One region of the Streptomyces sp. NPDC058664 genome, then DNA from elsewhere that is predicted to be linked to it. Evidence: riboswitches for the same ligand, from Rfam matches in the RefSeq annotation. Region 1 holds a riboswitch; each other region holds the start of a gene.

Region 1 (4,609 bases):
CCGCGGCGGGGTCGCCCGGTCGGTGAAGAAGATCCGCGGCTACCTCGCGGAGCTGATCCACCGCAAGCGCCAGGACCTCGGCGACGACCTGATCTCCGGCCTGATCCGCGCGAGCGACCACGGTGACCACCTCACCGAGGCCGAGGCCACCGCGATGTGCTTCGTGCTCCTCTTCGCCGGTTTCGAGACGACCATCAACCTCATCGGCAACGGCGTCCACGCCCTGCTGCACCACCCCGAGCAGCGCGAGCGGCTCCAGGCCTCGATCGCGGCGGGCCAGACGGGCCTCCTGGAGACCGCGGTGGAGGAGCTGCTGCGGTTCGACGGGCCGGTGGAGATGGCCACCTGGCGGTACGCGACGCAGCCGCTGACCATCGGCGGGCAGGAGATCCCGGCGGGGGACCCGGTGCTCGTGGTGCTCGCCGCCGCCAACCGGGACCCGGAGCGGTTCGCGGGACCGGACACGCTCGACCTCACCCGGCGCGACAGCCAGCACCTCGGGTACGGGCACGGCATCCACTACTGCCTGGGCGCGCCGCTCGCCCGCCTCGAGGGGCAGACGGCGCTCGCGACCCTGCTGACCCGCCTTCCGGACCTGCGACTTGCCGCCGACCCGGCCGAACTGCGCTGGCGCGGCGGGCTCATCATGCGGGGATTGCGCACGCTTCCGGTGGAGTTCTCCCCGTCCGTACCGCTCCGGCACGGTGACGGCGTATCAGAAATGTGATCTTCGCGTGATCGTGAGGCCATCGACTTGTGACGAGCGTTCGAATACCGCTACGTTCGCCGCAATCCCAGCCGTCACGCGAAAGGCGCTCCTATGCGTTCCGGGAACGGACGACACCGTCGCCCCCGTCAGGCCCCCGCCATCGTCGTCGCCGCCGGTGTGACCGGATCCGCCATGGCGCTGCCGCTGCTCGCCACCGGGTCCGCCTCCGCGGCCGACGCCGCCACCTGGGACCGGGTCGCCGAGTGCGAGTCCGGCGGCCAGTGGAGCGCCAACTTCGGCAACGGCATGTACGGCGGCCTCCAGTTCACCCAGGACAGCTGGGAGCGGAACGGCGGCCTGGCGTACGCGCCCAGCGCCGACCTGGCCAGCCGCGCCCAGCAGATCGCGGTGGCCGAGAAGGCGCTCGCCAAGGGCTCCGTCGAGTGGGCCACCTGCGCGCCGATCGCCGGCCTGACGAACGACGGCAGGGCCCCCGGCGTGGACCCGGGGCCGGCTTCCGTCCCGAAGGTCCCCACGGGGCCGGTCGTCGAGTCGAACCGGACCGCGGGCCTTCCGGAGGGCTCCACGGGCTCCACCGCGACCGAGGAGACCGCGAGGCGGGCCACGGGCGCCGTCACGCCGACCGCCCCCGCCTCTCCGACCGCGCCCGCCACGCCGGTCTCGCCGACCGCGCCCGGCGTGCCGACCACCCCGGTGAGCCCCTCCGCGCCGGCCGACACGACCGCGCCGACCACTCCGGTCACCCCGACCACCCCGGTCGCCCCTGACGCCTCCACCACGCCCGGTGCGCCCGGTTCGTCCGTGATGCCCGGCACTCCGGAAGGTGACGCGACGTCGGCCACTCCCGGAAGCGGGAAGCATCGGGGCGAGGCCGCACCGGAGGAAACCGGCAAGGCGGACAGTTCACTCGAATCGGGTAGACACGCCTCGTCCGGGAGCAAGGTGACCGAAACGCCCATCGCATCGACGCCGGTTGACGAGGCGAAGGGTGCGGGCGCAACGGACAGTCAGGACACTTCGGACGCGTACACCGTGCGGCCGGGCGACAGCCTGTCCGACATCGCGCAGAAGAACGAACTCCCCGGAGGCTGGACCGCCCTCTACGACGCCAATCGGCGGACGGTGGGCATCGATCCGGACCTCATCCTTCCTGGTCAGAGCCTCGAATTGACGGACATTTCGCCCGCGACGGCCGAGTGATTCGAGGCCGTATGTCCGGTTCTGCGTAAGTGAGACATGGGTCTCTTCGCCCCAACTGGCGTGTCTTGGCCGTACCTTTTGTCTCCGCCACCTCTCACCTGCGTAAACGCCGCCCACCGGAGGGCAAGTAGGGGCGATATTTCCGCAATGCGCCTCTTTGAACTTCCGGTGGGTCTGTGTCTACGGTCTTACCGCTCGCCACCGCGGGCCCCGTCGACCGAAACGCCGAATCCTGCCGTCGGCCGATGGGAACAGTCGTCGCGCAAGCGCCGAAGGCAGGAGTGGGGGACCCAAGGTAAGTGCCGGTTCCGGCCGTTGAGAAAGACGGCCGACGATCGGCTTGGGGTGAAGCCGCGTGCTAGGACACGCGGCCGGGCAACTTTCCGGCCCGAACCCGACAGCTCACCTCACAGGCGTCGGTGAGGAGAATCTCCATGCTGTTTTCCGGCAAGGGCAAACACCGCCGTCCCTCCAAGGCCACCCAGGTCGTCGCGCTCGTCGGCGTCACCGGTGTCGCCGTCGCGGCCCCGCTGATGACCGCGGGCACCGCCTCGGCCGCCACGGCCTCCGAGTGGGACCGCGTCGCCCAGTGCGAGTCCGGCGGCAACTGGTCCATCAACACGGGCAACGGCTACTACGGCGGCCTCCAGTTCTCGGCCTCCACCTGGGCCGCGTACGGCGGCACCGCCTACGCCTCGACCGCCAACCAGGCGTCGAAGTCCCAGCAGATCGCCATCGCCGAGAAGGTCCTCGCGGGCCAGGGCAAGGGCGCCTGGCCGAGCTGTGGCGTGGGCCTCTCCGGAGCCTCCTACGACGGCGGCGCCGCCGAGAGCGCCCCGCAGCAGAGCGCCCCGCAGCCGGAGCGGAAGGCCGAGCAGCCGACCACCCGCAGCGAGCAGCGCCAGGCTCCGCAGCCGAAGAGCGCGCAGACCGCCGCGCCGAAGGCCGCCGCCAAGAAGACCGTCACCACCCCGACCGGCAAGAAGGTCGAGAAGGGCGACGGCGAGTACAAGGTCGTGACCGGCGACACCCTCAGCACCATCGCCCGGGCGCAGGGCGTCGACGGCGGCTGGGCCGAGCTCTTCGAGCTGAACAAGGACGTCGTCGAGAACGCCGACCTCATCTACCCGGGCCAGCAGCTTCACCTGAAGTGAGCCCGGCGGTCCGCGTGAGTCCGGCGGCTCACGCGGTCCCCACGACCCTCCCGCGGTGACCACCCCGACCCGGCGCGCCCCTTCCCCCGTGCGCGCCGGGCCGGGGTTCCCCGTTTCCGGGAGGAAGCCGGCCCCGGCTCTCCGCCTCCGGGAGGGAGCCGGCCGACCCCGACTCTCCGTTTCGGGACGACCCGGTGATTACCGCCCGGTAGATCCGGGGTCCTTCGTCCCGTGATGCATGCCCTTGGGTCCTTTTTCGTCCCAGGGGGCGGGCGCCCGGCGGGCCGGAGCCCCCGAGCCGGTTAGGCTCTTGTCGCAAGGCAAAGCGACCCTGCACCGGCCTTGCGTCACATCCAGCGTCACATCCCAAAAAGGAGATGCTCGTGCCGTCCATCGACGTCGTCGTAGCCCGGGAAATCCTGGACTCCCGAGGCAACCCCACGGTCGAGGTCGAGGTCGGCCTCGACGACGGCAGCACCGGCCGTGCTGCTGTTCCGTCCGGCGCCTCCACCGGTGCGTTCGAGGCCATCGAGCTTCGCGACGGTGACCCCAACCGCTACCTGGGCAAGGGTGTCGAGAAGGCCGTCCTCGCCGTCATCGAGCAGATCGGCCCGGAGCTCGTCGGCTACGACGCCACCGAGCAGCGCCTGATCGACCAGGCGATGTTCGACCTGGACGCCACCGAGAACAAGGCCTCCCTCGGCGCCAACGCCATCCTCGGCGTCTCCCTCGCCGTCGCGCACGCCGCGTCCGAGGCCTCCGACCTCCCGCTCTTCCGCTACCTCGGCGGCCCGAACGCGCACCTGCTGCCCGTTCCGATGATGAACATCCTCAACGGTGGGTCGCACGCCGACTCCAACGTGGACATCCAGGAGTTCATGATCGCCCCGATCGGCGCGGAGTCCTTCTCCGAGGCCCTTCGCTGGGGTGCGGAGGTCTACCACACCCTGAAGAAGGTCCTGAAGACCAAGGGCCTGTCCACCGGTCTCGGCGACGAGGGCGGCTTCGCGCCGAACCTCGAGTCGAACCGCGCCGCCCTGGACCTCATCATCGAGGCGATCAAGGAGGCCGGTTACGAGCCCGGCCGTGACATCGCGCTCGCGCTCGACGTCGCCGCCTCCGAGTTCTACAAGGACGGCTCGTACGAGTTCGAGGGCCAGTCCCGCACGGCCGCCGAGATGACGGACTACTACGCCGAGCTGGTCTCCGCGTACCCGCTGGTCTCCATCGAGGACCCGCTGTACGAGGACGACTGGGACGGCTGGAAGACCATCACCTCGCGCCTCGGCGACAAGGTCCAGATCGTCGGCGACGACCTGTTCGTCACCAACCCCGAGCGCCTGGCCCGTGGCATCGAGGAGGGCTCCGCGAACGCCCTCCTGGTCAAGGTCAACCAGATCGGCTCGCTGACCGAGACCCTCGACGCCGTCGAGCTGGCCCAGCGCAACGGCTTCAAGTGCATGATGTCCCACCGCTCCGGCGAGACCGAGGACGTCACCATCGCCGACCTCGCGGTCGCCGTGAA
Region 2 (4,609 bases), on a different contig from region 1:
GGCTGATGTGGGACTTCGGGAGGACACTGGTCAAGCAGGCGGTCGCGCAGCGCTGACGCCCACACCCTCCGACTTTTGCCTCTGAGGCAAGAAACTTGCCTCAGAGGCACGAAGCTGGCGGAATGGACGCATGGACCACGTCCCCGGGGAGACCTTCCCGGACCCTGCCTCGCCGGCTCCCGCCGACCCCGGCCCCGCCTCCCCGTCTCCGGGTGCCCTGCCGGACGTCGCCCCGCAGCTGCGGGCCCTGCGCCGCCGCCGGGGGCTCACCCTGGAGACCGCCGCCCAGCGGGCCGGCCTCTCGCCGGCCCACCTCTCGCGCCTGGAGACCGGGAACAGACAACCCTCGCTGCCGATGCTGCTCGCCCTCGCCCGTATCTACGGTACGACGGTCTCCGAGCTCCTCGGCGAGGCGCCGCCCGAGCGTGACCCCGTCGTCCGGGCCGGCCGCTCCGAACCGGTCGAGGCCGACGGATGGATCTACCGCCAGGCGGGCGGCGCCGGGCGCGCCCTGCAGTGCCTGCGGGTCCACGTGCCGTACGCCACCCGGGCCGACATCGTGCGCGTCCACCCCGGGGAGGAGTGGATCCACGTCCTGGAGGGCCGGGTGCGGCTCGCGCTCGGCGAGGCCGTCCATGTCCTCGACCCCGGGGACAGCGCGCACCTCGACTCGCTCACCCCGCACCGGATCGGCGCCGCCACCCCCGGCGGGGCGGAGCTGCTGTTCGTCCACACCCTGATGCAGAGTCCCGCGGCCGAGCTGTGCCTCGGTGACGGGACCCCGCACCGGCGCTGATCCCCGCGGCTCTTCATCCCTCCGAAAGGACCGATATGCCCGACATGTCAAGGAAGTCGCGACCGGTGACCGGCGAGGAGCGCGGGGAGGGCAAGTTCCCCAAGGGGCTGGTCCTCCGCCTGTTCGCCTACCTGATCGCCGGCCACCTCTTCGCCGGTTTCCTCTACCTGCTCTTCATGCTCGGCGGGCAGAACCAGTAGGGGAGTTCCGGGCCGGGCCGTCGGCTACGCCTCGGTGAGCAGCCGCTCCCGCAGGCGCTCCCGGGTCTCCGCGGTCAGCTTCAGGCCGTCCGCGAGGTAGCCGTCCACCGAGCCCCAGGTCGCCTCGATCGTCTCGAAGGCGTCCCGCAGGTACTCCACCCGCGCGTCGAACAGCGGGCTCAGCAGCTCCATCACCTCGGGCGACATGGCGTCCGGAGCGGTGGAGCCGCGGCGCACCTTGTAGCGGCGGTGCGGCTCGTTCGACAGCACGTAGTCGGCCTCGATCGCCGCGCGCTCGACCCCGACGGCGAGCAGGGTGATCGCGATGGAGAGCCCGGCGCGGTCCTTGCCGGCCGCGCAGTGCATCAGGGCGGGCAGGCTGTCCTCGGCCAGGGAGTGCAGGATCCGGCTGTGCTCCGCGGTCCGCTCGATCACCATCTTCCGGTACGAGTCGGACATGCGGGCGGCGGCCTTGCCGTCGCCGAGGATCTCCCGCAGCTGCTCGATGTCGCCGTCGCGGACCAGCTTCCAGAACTCCTTGCCGTCCGCCGGATCGTTGAGGGGTATGTTCACGTTCCGCACGCCGGGCAGCTCGACGTCCGGACCCTCGACCTTCCGGTCGGCCAGGTTCCGGAAGTCGAAGACGGTGTGCAGCCCCAGCGAGTCGAGGAAGGCGACGTCCGTCCCGGTCGCGTGGGCGAGGTGACCGCTGCGGAAGAGGCGGCCGGGGCGCACGGCGCGCCCGTCCGTCGTCGGCAGGCCGCCCACGTCCCGGAAGTTGCGGACCTCGACCAGCTCGGGTTCGTTCAGTTCGGTGGGCGGGACCTGCGGCAGCTGCTGCGTCACGGATGCTCCTGGTGGTCGACGTTCGGGGTGCCCGACGCGGAATGGGTTCCAGGGGCAATCATCCAGGCGGGACGGTGGCGGCGCACCCCCCGGGAGCAGGAATGGGCGATCTGTCCGTATTGGGGCCTTGCGTATAACGCGCCCTGTTTACGGGTGAGATGGGATCCGGTGCGTGAGCAGGGTCATAGAAGTGACGGATCGTGGCCGACGGCCGGAAGCAATTGCCGTACGCAAAAGGGAAATCGAAGGTCCGTCATCCACGGAGGGTGACCGGAATTCCCGGCGGAAGACAGAGCGGGGAAAGCCGGTGGAAATCAGCGGCTTGTCCGTGCCGACCCCCTCGTCTAGCGTCACCGTCAATCCGGTCGGACCGCCGAATCCTGCCACCGTCCGGAATTCCCACTCACCCATGCGTGGCAGGAGCGGGGGACCCAGGAAGTACGCCGGTCCCGCGACGCAGGACGGCTCGGGGTGAAGCCGCGTGAGAGCGCGGCCGGACATCTCCAGTCCGAACCCGACAGCTCACCTCGCAGGCGCCGGAGAGGAATTCGCCATGCCCGCGAAGGGTAAGCACCGCCGTACCAAGTCCAGCCGCCTCACCCGCTCGATCGCCGCCGCCGGTACCGGAGGCGCCGTCGTCGCCCTCCCGCTCCTCGGAGCCACCGGCGCCCACGCCGCCACGCAGGCCGCCCCGGCCGCGGCCCCCGCCACCGTCGCCGCCGCCCAGGTGAAGGCCCCCGCCGCCGCCCCGGCCGCGCCCGCCGCGAAGGCCGCGCCGAAGACGTACTCCGTCGTGCGGGGTGACTACCTGTCGAAGATCGCCTCCGAGCACGACCTCGCGGGCGGCTGGCAGAAGCTGTACGCCGACAACCGCCAGGTCGTCGGCGAGGACCCCTCGCTCATCCTGCCGGGCATGAAGCTCACGCTCGGAGCCAAGAGCACCGCTGCGGCCGCCGCCCCGAAGAGCGCCGCCCCGAAGAGCGCCGCGCCCAAGGCCGCCGCCCCGAAGGCCCAGAAGAGCTCCGCCGGGTCCTCCGCGAAGAACGGTGACACCCCGCGCGCCTCCCGCGGCGGCGAGCGCCCCGCCGCCCCGGCCGCCGCCGCGCAGTCCACGGACTCCTCGTCCTCGTCCTCCTCCGCGCAGTCCACGGGCTCCTCCAGCTCCGGCGCCTCGACCTCCGCGTCCGGCTGGGTCGCACCGGTCGACGGCGGCGTCTCCACCCCGTACCGCGCCTCCGGCTCCATGTGGTCCTCCGGCTACCACACCGGTGCCGACTTCATCGCCTCCTCCGGCACCACCGTCCGCGCCGTCGGCGCCGGCACGGTCGTCTCGGCCGGCTGGAGCGGCGCCTACGGCAACGAGGTCGTCATCCAGCACGCCGACGGCAACTACTCCCAGTACGCCCACCTCTCCTCCCTCTCCGTCTCCTCCGGCCAGACGGTCGGCGGCGGTCAGCAGATCGGTCTCTCCGGCTCCACCGGCAACTCGACCGGCCCGCACCTCCACTTCGAGATCCGCACCTCGCCGAGCTACGGCTCCGACATCGACCCGCTGGGCTACCTGCGCCAGCACGGCGTCTCCATCTGACGCACGTCAACTCCCGCGCGGCCCGGCACTCCTGTGCCGGGCCGCGCGCGTTCCCCGCTCTATTCCGGCTTGGCAAATTCTTTATCGGTGGCATATGTCACCCGGCGTCAACCCCTCCTTACGGTCGCGTAGGTCACACCCGAAAGGGAAGGATGTGCTCCCGTGGCAGACGATTCGAGATCAAGAGACAAGAACGCATTCGGGTCGTACGCGGCGATCGGTGACAGCTTCACCGAGGGCGTCGGAGACCCCGGGCCCGACGGGACGTACGTCGGCTGGGCGGACCGCTTCGCGGTCCTGCTCGCCGACCAGCTGCCGGAGCACGACGCCTTCCGCTACGCCAACCTGGCCGTACGCGGGCGCCTCCTCGACCAGATCGTGGCGGAACAGGTCCCCCGGGCGAAGGAACTCGCCCCCGACCTGGTGACCTTCTGCGCCGGCGGCAACGACATCATCCGCCCCGGCTCGGACCCCGACGACGTGGCCGAGCGCTTCGAGCGCGCCGTCGCCGAACTGACCTCCGCCGTCGGCACCGTCATGGTGACCACCGGCTTCGACACCCGTGACGTGCCCGTGCTCAGGCACCTGCGCGGCAAGATCGCCACCTACACCGCCCACGTCCGGGCCATCGCGGACCGCTACGACTGCCCGGTCCTCGACCTGTGGTCCCTCAGGTCGGTGCAGGACCGGCGCGCCTGGGACGGCGACCGGCTGCACCTCTCGCCCGAGGGACACACCCGGGTCGCCCTGCGCGCCGCCCAGGTCCTCGGCCTGCCGGTACCCGCCGACCCCGACCAGGCGTGGCCGCCGGTACCCCCGCGCGGCACCCTCGAGGTGCGCCGCGACGACATCCAGTGGGCGAGGGAGTACCTGGTGCCCTGGATCGGGCGCCGGCTGCGCGGCGAGAGCTCCGGGGACCACGTCGAGGCCAAGCGCCCCGACCTCATGCCCCTCTGAGTCCGCCGGGTGTGGACGGGCCGCCGACGGGGATCCGCTCCAGGACCCCGCCGGCGAACACGTCGTACAGCGGCAGCGTCTCCAGATGGACGTAGCCGATGTGACAGTCGCAGACGGCGAGCGGGCAGGCCCTGGGACGCAGGGCGGCGCGGTACGAACCGTCGTACAGGTTCCCGAGTTCGGCCTTGACGAAGTGGCAGCGCCGTACCGTCCCCTCGCCGT
Region 3 (4,609 bases), on a different contig from region 1:
GTCAACGAGCGGGTGCTGCGGGAGACCGGCGCGGACGAGCGCGATCTCGCCGCCGTCGAGAAGCGCGAGCACGCCGAGCTCGACCAGCGGGCCCGGCGCTACCGGGGCAGCAGGCCGTCCGTGCCCCTCGACGGCCGGACGGTGCTCGTCGTCGACGACGGTCTCGCCACCGGTGCCACGGCCCTGGCGGCCTGCCGGGTGGTACGCGCCAAGGGGGCCGCCCGGATCGTCCTCGCGGTCCCCGTCGCACCGCAGGGCTGGACCACCCGGCTCGGCGGCGAGGCCGACGAGACCGTGAGCGTCCACACACCGGAGTCGTTCTACGCGATCGGGCAGTTCTACCGGGACTTCACCCAGACCCCCGACGCCGAGGTCATCGCCTGTCTGGACCACAACCGCGCCGCCCACGGCCCGGTCGTCCACGACACGGACGTACGGATCCCCGCGGCCGGAGCGGTGCTCGCCGGGCGGCTCGCGGTGCCCGAAGGGGCCGCGGGCATCGTCCTGTTCGCCCACGGCAGCGGCAGCAGTCGGCACAGCTCCCGCAACCGGGCGGTCGCGACGGAGCTCAACCGGGCGGGCCTCGGAACGCTCCTCTTCGACCTGCTCACCGAGACGGAGGCGGCCGACCGGGCGCGTGTCTTCGACACGCCCCTGCTCGCGGGCCGGCTCGCCGGTGCCACGGACTGGCTCGCCGGGCGGCCCGAGGGCGCCGGCCTGCCGCTCGGCTACTTCGGTGCGAGCACGGGAGCCGCCGCCGCGCTGTGGGCGGCGGGCGAACCCGGGTCGTCCGTGGCCGCCGTCGTCTCACGCGGCGGCCGACCGGACCTCGCGGCCGACCGCCTGGCCCAGGTGCGGGCGCCCACGCTCCTGGTGGTGGGAGGCAGGGACGCGCTGGTCCTCGACCTCAACCGGCGGGCGGGCGCCCTGTTGCGCTGCGAGAACCGGCTGGCCGTCGTGGAGGGCGCCACCCATCTCTTCGAGGAACCCGGTGCCCTGGAGGAGGTGGCGGAGCTGGCCACCTCCTGGTTCACCGAGCACTTCCGGGATCAGTAGGGGCCGTTGACGTTGTCGATGGAGCCGTAGCGGTCGGCCGCGTAGTTGCAGGCGGCGGTGATGTTGGCGACCGGGTCGTACAGATCCGTGGACGTGCCCGGCACGTGGTAGGCGTCGAAGGTCGGCTGGATCACCTGGAGGAGCCCCTTCGAGGGGGTGCCGTTCACCGCGTTGATGTCCCAGTTGTTGATGGCCCGCGGGTTGCCGGACGACTCGCGCATGACGTTGCGGAGGATCCCGTCGTAGGAACCGGGGATACCGCGCTGGGCCATGATGTCCAGCGACTCCCGGATCCAGCCGTCGAGGTTGTTCGCGTACTGGGTGGCGGCGGCCGGGGCGGCCTTGACCGGAGCGGCGGCCGGGGCGGCGGCAGGAGCGGCCTGCGCGGCGGAGGCTCCGGTGGAGGTGGCGGCGGCCGGGGCGGCCGCCCGGCGCTCGGACCGGCTCGCCCGTTCGGCCGAACCGGACTTCTTCGCCTGTGCGGGGGTGGCCTTCACGGAATTCCGACCGACCGTCAGTTCAAGACCGGGGTGAATGAGTGACGGGTTGTCACCCACCGTGCTCTTATTGGCCTTGTAAAGGCTCTTCCAGCCGCCCTGAATTCCCTTCTTCTGGGCGATCAGGGAAAGCGAGTCGCCACTGACGACGGTGTACGTACGCGCGGCGGCCGGGGCGGCGGGAGCCTTGGCCGGGGCTGCTGCGCCGAAAGCGGCGGCGGGCTGGGCGGCGACCTCCGGGGTTCCGGAGACGGGCGCGGCGCCGGCCGCGCCGGGGGCGAGCAGGGGGAGGGCGAGGGCGGCCCCACCCGTGCCGACCAGCGCGAGTCCACGGGAGACGGGGTTGCGACGGGGGCGGCGGTGCTTACCGTGTGCAGGCATGACGGATTCCTCTCCGGCGCCTTCGGGGTGAGCTGTCGGGTTCGGACTGGAGATGTCCGGCCGCACGCACGCGGCTTCACCCCGAGCCGTCCCGGAATCCGGGCCGGCGTATTCGTGGGTCCCCCGCTCCTGCCGTCGGGTGAAAGGGAGGTATTACGAGCGGTGGCAGGATTCGGCGATCCGCTCGAATGGAGGTGACCGTAGGCCAGTGACGCGACGGAGAACAAGAGGAGCGGATGCCGTCGTTCGGCCGAAGGATCACATAATTCGCGGAATTCAAGATCGACCGTCGGCCGGGCCGGCCGAACTTCCTTGCGCCGTGCGGAATGCGCCGGTTCCGGGCGCGGGTGGGGGCGGGGGAAAGTGAGTCGCGTCACCAGGCGTTCAATGTCCGTATATGCACCTTAAATCTGTTAATAGGGAAGTGTGTTGTAAAGAGCTGGTCGATCGTGGGGCACTCAAGGGCATAGGGCGCAAAGCCGACATTCGTCCTGAACGATGGAGTGACCCCGACCGAGGAGCCGCCCGGATGTCGCCCTCCGCCCCCCTGCTCACCCCCGAGACCCTCGACCGCCAGGCCGCCGCCCTCTACGAGAGCGCCACCTGGCAGCGGATCGTCACGGACTGGACCGCCGCCCCGCCGTCCGCGCCCGTCCCCGCGCCCGAGATCACGCCCGTCCCCGCGCCCGACGCGGCACCGAACGCGGCGCCGGACGCCGAGAGCTGGAGAGCTCTGCTCACCGTGCCGGTGGACCGGCTCGTCGCCGACGCGCTCGACGCACTGCCGCCACCCCTTCCCGCCGAGCGCCGCCTCCCGGGGCGGATCGGAGCCGTACTGCCCGACCGGCTGCACGCCTGGCGGCGGGTCGGCCGGTCGGAGCTGCGCCCCTCGGTCCACCTCGGCTACGCGCGCCTCGTGCTGGCGGAGTGGGGCTGGCAGAACGCCCCGTACAAACTGCGCGACGTCCGTGGGGCCCGGTGCGTCTGCGGCGCCCTCCTCGCCGCCCACCGGCTCGGCTACGGCAGCGCGACGACGATGAACGAGGGGGCCGCCTGGATCATGGCCGAACTCCGGTCCCGGGGGTGGCGGGACCTGATCGGACCGTGGAACCGGGCCCCCGGCCGTACCGCGGCGGACGCCCTGGCCCTCCTCGACGCCACGATCCACCGCGCCGCACACGCCGGCCGCTGAGGGCCGCCCCGCGCGCCGCCCCCGTCACACCTCCTGAAGGGCCGTGAGGAGACCCCGCACGGCAGGCAGGGTGAGCGAGGACTCCCGTACCGCCGCGTGGATCGAACGGACCGGCTCAGGACCGCGGACCTTGCGGACGACCACGTTCGGGTGGCGGCTGCCCAAGCCGGTCAACGGGATCAGGCTCACGCCGAGACCGGCCGCGACGAAGCCCTGCGCGGTGGCGTACTCCTCGCACTCCACCGCGATGTCCGGGGTGAACCCGGCCGCCGCGCACGCCTCCATCACCGCGTCGAGGCACGGGCCGGGGCGTTCGCTGCCGACCCAGGGCTCGGCGGCGAGCGAGGCGAGGTCGACGGCGGCGCGGCGGCCGGCGAGCGGATGGCCCTTGGGCAGCACGGCCCGGTAGGGGTCGTCGAGCAGATGGACCAGCCGCAACCCGTCGCCGGACGCTCCGGGGCCGCCGCCCCGGGGCCGTACCACCAGGGTGAGGTCGGCGTCCTCGTCGGGAGCACCGTCGGAGATCCTCAGCTCCACGCGTACGCCCGGGTGTTCGGTGCGGAAACGGGCCAGGGCGGGAGCGACGAGATCGGCGCCCGCCGTGGCGAAGTAGTGGACCGCGATCTGCCCGGTGCGGCCCGCCCGCAGATCGGCGAGGGCGGTCTCGGCCTCGGCGACCTGACGGCCGATGACGGCGGCGTGCTCGGTGAGCAGCCGCCCGGCGGCCGTCGGACGCACGCCCCTGCCGAACCGTTCGAGCAGCGCGATGCCGGCCTCCTTCTCCAGGACGCCGATCTGCTGGCTCACGGCCGAGGGGGTGTAACCGAGGTGCGCGGCCGCGGCGGTCACGGAGCCACTGCTGACGACGGCCCGGAGCACCTGCATGCGTCTCACATCGAGCATGTAGCACAGCTTAACGCCGACCCCACGATTCATCGCTTGTCCTGTCGGATGGGGCGGAGGACCGTGAGGACATGACATCGGCGACACGCATGGGCGTCCTGGCCCTGCTCTGGGGCTCGGGCTTCCTCTGGATCAAGATCTCCCTCAACGAGGGCCTCGGTCCCGGGTGGATCACCTTCGTACGGTGCCTGCTGGGCGCGGCGGTGCTCCTCGCACTCGCGTACGCGGCGGGACAGCGGCTGCCACGGGACCGGGCGACCTGGGGACGGCTCGTCGTCGCCGCCTTCTTCTGCAACGCGCTGCCGTTCCTGCTCTTCTCGGTCGGAGAACAGACCGTGGACAGCGGAGTGGCGGGCGTACTCAACGCCACCACCCCGCTCTGGTCCCTCCTCATCGGCCTGGCCCTGGGCTCCGAACGCCCCCTGCGCGCCGCCCGGTCGGCCGGCCTCGCGCTCGGCTTCGCCGGAGTCCTGCTGATCTTCGCGCCCTGGAGCCGGGGGACCGGCCTGATGAGCTGGGGCGCCCTCGCGCTCCTCGGCGCCTCCGCGAGCTACGCCGTGGCCTTCGCGTACATGGCCCG
Region 4 (4,609 bases), on a different contig from region 1:
TGCCGGTCGTCACGTACTGCTGGGGTCCCGGCTGCAACGGCGCCACGCGCGCCGCGCTGGCCCTCGCCGAGCTGGGCTTCCAGGTGAAGGAGATGCTCGGCGGTTTCGAGTACTGGGTGCGCGAGGGCTTCGCGTACGAGACCTGGGAGGGGCCCGCGGAGAAAGCCGCGGACCCGCTCACGGCGCCGGTCGACTCGGACGACTGCGGCTGCTGACGAAAACCGATTTCGTGATTGCCCCGCCCGTAGCGTAGAGTCAGGTTTACCGACGCGGGGTGGAGCAGCTCGGTAGCTCGCTGGGCTCATAACCCAGAGGTCGCAGGTTCAAATCCTGTCCCCGCTACTCAGTAGCAACGAAGGCCCGGATCCAGTCACTGGATCCGGGCCTTCGTCGTATGCCGTTTCCCGGCACTTCTCCGCTTGACGTACTTCTCCGCTTGACCTTGACGCGACGTCAAGATTTAGCGTTCCGGGTATGGAGTGGTCGATCCAAGAGATCGCCAAGAAGGCCGGCACCACCAGCCGCACCCTCCGGCACTACGGAGAGCGCGGACTGCTGGAGCCGAGCCGGATCGGCGCGAACGGTTACCGGTACTACGACCAGGCGGCGCTCGTGCGGCTGCAGCGGATCCTGCTGCTGCGCGAGCTCGGGCTCTCGCTGTCCGCCATCGCCGAGGTCCTCGCGGGGCAGCGGGACACGACCGCCGCCCTCCGCACCCATCTCGCCCTGCTCGAACAGGAGCGCGAGCGCATCGGTCGCCGGATCGCGTCCGTGCGGACCACTCTCCACAAGACCGAGAACGGAGAAGAACTCATGGCCGACGAAGTGTTCGACGGTTTCGACCACACGGCGTACGAGGAGGAGGTCACCGAGCGCTGGGGCCGCGACGCGTACGAGAAGGGGGACCGCTGGTGGCGGTCGCTCGACGCCGAGGGGAAGAAGGCGTTCATGGACGAGCAGGCGGGGATCGCCCGCGACTTCGCGCGGGCGCTCAGGGACGGCCTGGCCGCCGGCGACGAGGAGGTGCAGGCGATCACGCGGCGCCAGATCGCGTGGCTGTCGCACACCACGACCCCGAGCAAGGAGTACGTGATCGGCCTCGGCCGGATGTACGTCGACGACCCGCGGTTCACCGCGAACTACGACAAGCACGGCGAGGGGACCGCGGTCCTGGTCCGGGACGCGATGGAGATCTACGCCGAGCGGAACCTCTGACGGCGGCCGGCCGCCTCCGTACGCCGGTCGGCCCCGTGGGAGTCGCCGCCCGGTGCGGGGGCGGCCACCCTGGGAGGGCGCGGTACGGACCGCGGCCGGGTACGGACCGGGCAGGAGAGCACAGGTGGGGCACCCCCTAGGAGCGGGCGACGGCGGGCGACGGGGCGGTGACGGCCGCCACTCGTACGGGCGTGCCCGGCGGTTCATCCGCGCGCTGCCGCCGCTGGTCATCGCCGGCGGGGTCGTCTTCGACCTGCTGACACCGCCCGCGTACACCGCCGCGCCGCTGTTCTCCGCCGCCCCGCTGATCGCCGCGCCCTTCTTCTCCACCCTCACGACCCTCCTCACCGGGATCGCCGCGCTCCTCGCCTCCGTCGGGCTGCACCTCTACAACGGCACCGTCACCGAGGTCCCGACCCTCACCGAGACCCTGACCGTCGCCACCGTCTCCGCGCTCGCCCTCCTCATCAGCCGGGTCGTGCGCCGCAGCGGCGAGCGGCTCGCCTCGGCGCGGGTCATCGCGGAGACCGCGCAGAAGGCCGTGCTGCCGACGCCCGCCGAGCGGATCGGCGGGCTGCAGTGCGCGGCCCGTTACGAGGCGGCGCAGGCGGACGCGTTCATCGGCGGCGACCTGTTCGCCGTCCAGGACACCCCCTACGGGGTGCGGCTCGTCGTCGGGGACGTCCGGGGCAAGGGGATGGACGCGGTGGAGGCCGTCGCCGTCGTCATCGGGGCCTTCCGGGAGGCGGCCGAGCAGGAGCGGAGCCTGGAGGGCGTGGCGCAGCGCCTCGAACGGGCGCTGGCCCGGGAAGGCACCCGCAGGGACGGACTCGACGCCGTCGAGGGCTTCACCACCGCCGTCCTGGCCGAGATCCCGCGCGAGGGCGGGAGCGGCACCTTCAGCGGTTTCGTACGGATCGTCAACCGCGGGCACCCGCCACCGCTGATGCTGTACGCGGACGGGCGCCTGGACACGCTGGATCCGACCGAACCGGCGCTGCCGCTCGGCATGGGCGATCTGGCGGTGTGGCCGGACCGGGCCGAGGGGCGGCCGTACCCGCCGGGCGCGACGCTGCTCTTCTACACCGACGGCCTCTCCGAGGCGCGGAACGCGGCGGGTGTCTTCTACGACCCGGGGCAGCGCCTCGCCGGCCGGATCTTCCCGGGGCCCGAGGAGCTCCTCGACGCGCTGGTGGACGACGTACGGCTGCACACGGGCGGCGGGGCGACGGACGACATGGCGCTGCTCGCGCTGAGCCGTCCCACGACGACGCAGCCGGAGCGGCGCCGCACGATGCCGGTGGTCCCGCCGGCCGGGCCCGGTCACCGGCCGTAGCCGGAAGGTGTCGCTGCGATAACAATTGATCCGGTGTCAGCCCGGGTAGGTTTCGCCAGTTGTTGCTGAAGGGGGGTCAACTCGGGCCATTGTGACCCAATTCAATGAATGATCAAGGGGAACGGCTTGGAATCGGGACCCGCTGTCTATTAACGTTCGATAACGCAGCGCGGTCGTCCCAGCCGCCGCAAGAGGCGGCACCGTGCGCACGCGCCGAATCCTGAAAAGGAACCGGGGAACCACCAATTGGGGTGAATCGGGCCCTTCGCACCTGTGCGACCGTGCCCGTAGGAGACCTTCCTGCTCCGAACCCGTCAGCTAACCCGGTAGGCGAGAAGGAAGGAAAGGAGCGCCCCTTCGTGGCGTCCAACACCCCCGCACCCGAAGTCCCCTTCGACGCCTTCGGAAGTGGTGCGGGTCCTGCCGCCCCGGACACCGAGTGGAACCCCACCGAGGGCTCCCTCCGCGCCGAGAGCCGCTCCGGCGGCCGGCACCGGGTCGTCAAGCAGCGCTCCAACTTCGCCCGCTCCTCCACCGTCCTCGGCGTCGGTGTCATCGCGGCCGTCGGCGCGGGCGGCCTCGCCACCGCGCAGGAGAAGCCGCCGGTGGCCATCTCGCTCCCGGACCTCCCGGACCTCGGTCTGCCGGACGCCCACGACCTTCCCGGCGTCGGCGACCTCCTCCCGGACGCGGGCACGTCGTCGGACGAGGACCTGACGGTCGCCGCGGCCCGCTCCAACCCGAACCCGCTCACCGTCGCCGCGTACACCACCGTCGACGACGACGAGCGGACCGGGACGGCCGCCGAGCAGGTGACGGGGAAGACGGCCGGCACCGCCGACGCGGGCGAGGCCCTGCGTGCGCGCATCCTCCAGCAGGCCGAGCAGCAGCAGGCCTCCGCCGACGCCGCCGAGAAGGCCGCGGCGGAGAAGGCGGCGGCGGAGAAGGCGGCCGCGGAGGCCGCGGCCAAGGCCGAGGCCGCGGAGAAGGCGGCCGCGGAGGCCGCTGCCGAGGCGAAGGCGAAGGCCGAGGCGGAGGCCAAGGCGAAGGCGGAGGCGGAAGCCGCGGCCAAGGCCGAGGCCGAGCGCCTCGCCCAGCTCGCCGCGAGCTACTCGATGCCGCTCTCCTCGTACTCCCTCACCGCCACCTACATGCAGTCCGGCTCGATGTGGTCCTCCGGCTACCACACGGGCCTCGACTTCGCGGCCCCCACCGGCACCCCGCTCAAGGCGGTCCACGGCGCCACCGTCAAGTCGGCGGGCTGGTCCGGTTCCTACGGCTACCGGATCGTCCTGGAGCTGGAGGACGGCACCGAGGTCTGGTACTGCCACCTGTCGTCCATGACGGTCGGCGTCGGCCAGACCGTGGGCACCGGCGAGACGATCGGCCGCGTCGGCGCCACGGGCAACGTCTCCGGCGCCCACCTCCACATGGAGGTGCACACGCCCGGCGGCGACGGCATCAACCCGGCGGACTGGCTCCGCTCCAAGGGCCTGACGGTCTGACCGCCTGACGGTCTGACCGCCGGGCTGCCTGGTCGCCGGGCCTGACCGGCGGGTGGATCGGCGGGCGGACCGGCGGGCCTGAGCAGCGGGCGGACCGGCGGGCCTGAGCAGCGGGCGGACCGGCCGCGGAATAGGCCCGGGGCCGGAGAGGGTTGCCCCTCCATGGCCTCTCTCCGCCCGCTGGGCAGTTCCGACCTGCACGTCTTCCCGCTCGCCCTCGGCGGCAACGTCTTCGGGTGGACGGCCGACGAGACGCGGTCCTTCGCCGTCCTCGACGCCTACGCCGCAGCCGGCGGCAACTTCGTCGACTCCGCCGACGTCTACTCCGCCTGGGCCGAGGGCAACGAGGGCGGCGAGTCCGAGACCGTCATCGGCCGCTGGCTCGCCTCCCGCGGCAACCGCGACGACATCGTCGTCGCCACCAAGGTCGGCGCCCACCCCCGCTTCAAGGGACTGGCCGCCGCCACCATCAAGGCCGGCGCGGAGGAGTCGCTGCGCCGCCTCGGCACCGACCGCATCGACCTCTACCACACCCACTTCGACGACGAGTCGG

The links. A riboswitch is a leader RNA that binds a small molecule or an ion and turns the genes downstream of it on or off. The one in region 1 is predicted to bind cyclic di-AMP.
Region 2: linked by a shared signal. The riboswitch ahead of ACFWUY_RS08040 (peptidoglycan DD-metalloendopeptidase family protein) and the one ahead of ACFWUY_RS05475 (transglycosylase family protein) in region 1 are both predicted to bind cyclic di-AMP.
Region 3: linked by a shared signal. The riboswitch ahead of ACFWUY_RS10835 (transglycosylase SLT domain-containing protein) and the one ahead of ACFWUY_RS05475 (transglycosylase family protein) in region 1 are both predicted to bind cyclic di-AMP.
Region 4: linked by a shared signal. The riboswitch ahead of ACFWUY_RS03205 (M23 family metallopeptidase) and the one ahead of ACFWUY_RS05475 (transglycosylase family protein) in region 1 are both predicted to bind cyclic di-AMP.

The regions. Positions count from the first base shown of each region.
Region 1 is NZ_JBHXRW010000004.1:191,846-196,454, forward strand. Features, by position in the region: gene ACFWUY_RS05465 (cytochrome P450) at 1-727, shown strand, start outside; gene ACFWUY_RS05470 (transglycosylase family protein) at 821-1,930, shown strand; cyclic di-AMP (ydaO/yuaA leader) riboswitch at 2,188-2,361, shown strand; gene ACFWUY_RS05475 (transglycosylase family protein) at 2,365-3,084, shown strand; gene eno (phosphopyruvate hydratase) at 3,468-4,609, shown strand, end outside.
Region 2 is NZ_JBHXRW010000007.1:27,934-32,542, reverse strand. Features, by position in the region: gene ACFWUY_RS08060 (aspartate aminotransferase family protein) at 1-56, shown strand, start outside; gene ACFWUY_RS08055 (helix-turn-helix domain-containing protein) at 131-796, shown strand; gene ACFWUY_RS08050 (DUF6126 family protein) at 841-996, shown strand; gene ACFWUY_RS08045 (tyrosine-protein phosphatase) at 1,021-1,842, opposite strand; cyclic di-AMP (ydaO/yuaA leader) riboswitch at 2,237-2,391, shown strand; gene ACFWUY_RS08040 (peptidoglycan DD-metalloendopeptidase family protein) at 2,396-3,430, shown strand; gene ACFWUY_RS08035 (SGNH/GDSL hydrolase family protein) at 3,593-4,387, shown strand; gene ACFWUY_RS08030 (STM4011 family radical SAM protein) at 4,374-4,609, opposite strand, start outside.
Region 3 is NZ_JBHXRW010000010.1:56,310-60,918, reverse strand. Features, by position in the region: gene ACFWUY_RS10840 (phosphoribosyltransferase family protein) at 1-1,056, shown strand, start outside; gene ACFWUY_RS10835 (transglycosylase SLT domain-containing protein) at 1,050-1,934, opposite strand; cyclic di-AMP (ydaO/yuaA leader) riboswitch at 1,939-2,122, opposite strand; gene ACFWUY_RS10830 (hypothetical protein) at 2,464-3,126, shown strand; gene ACFWUY_RS10825 (LysR family transcriptional regulator) at 3,151-4,029, opposite strand; gene ACFWUY_RS10820 (DMT family transporter) at 4,101-4,609, shown strand, end outside.
Region 4 is NZ_JBHXRW010000003.1:21,604-26,212, reverse strand. Features, by position in the region: gene ACFWUY_RS03225 (rhodanese-like domain-containing protein) at 1-215, shown strand, start outside; tRNA gene ACFWUY_RS03220 (tRNA-Met) at 269-342, shown strand; gene ACFWUY_RS03215 (MerR family transcriptional regulator) at 475-1,215, shown strand; gene ACFWUY_RS03210 (PP2C family protein-serine/threonine phosphatase) at 1,340-2,551, shown strand; cyclic di-AMP (ydaO/yuaA leader) riboswitch at 2,753-2,899, shown strand; gene ACFWUY_RS03205 (M23 family metallopeptidase) at 2,911-4,056, shown strand; gene ACFWUY_RS03200 (aldo/keto reductase) at 4,219-4,609, shown strand, end outside.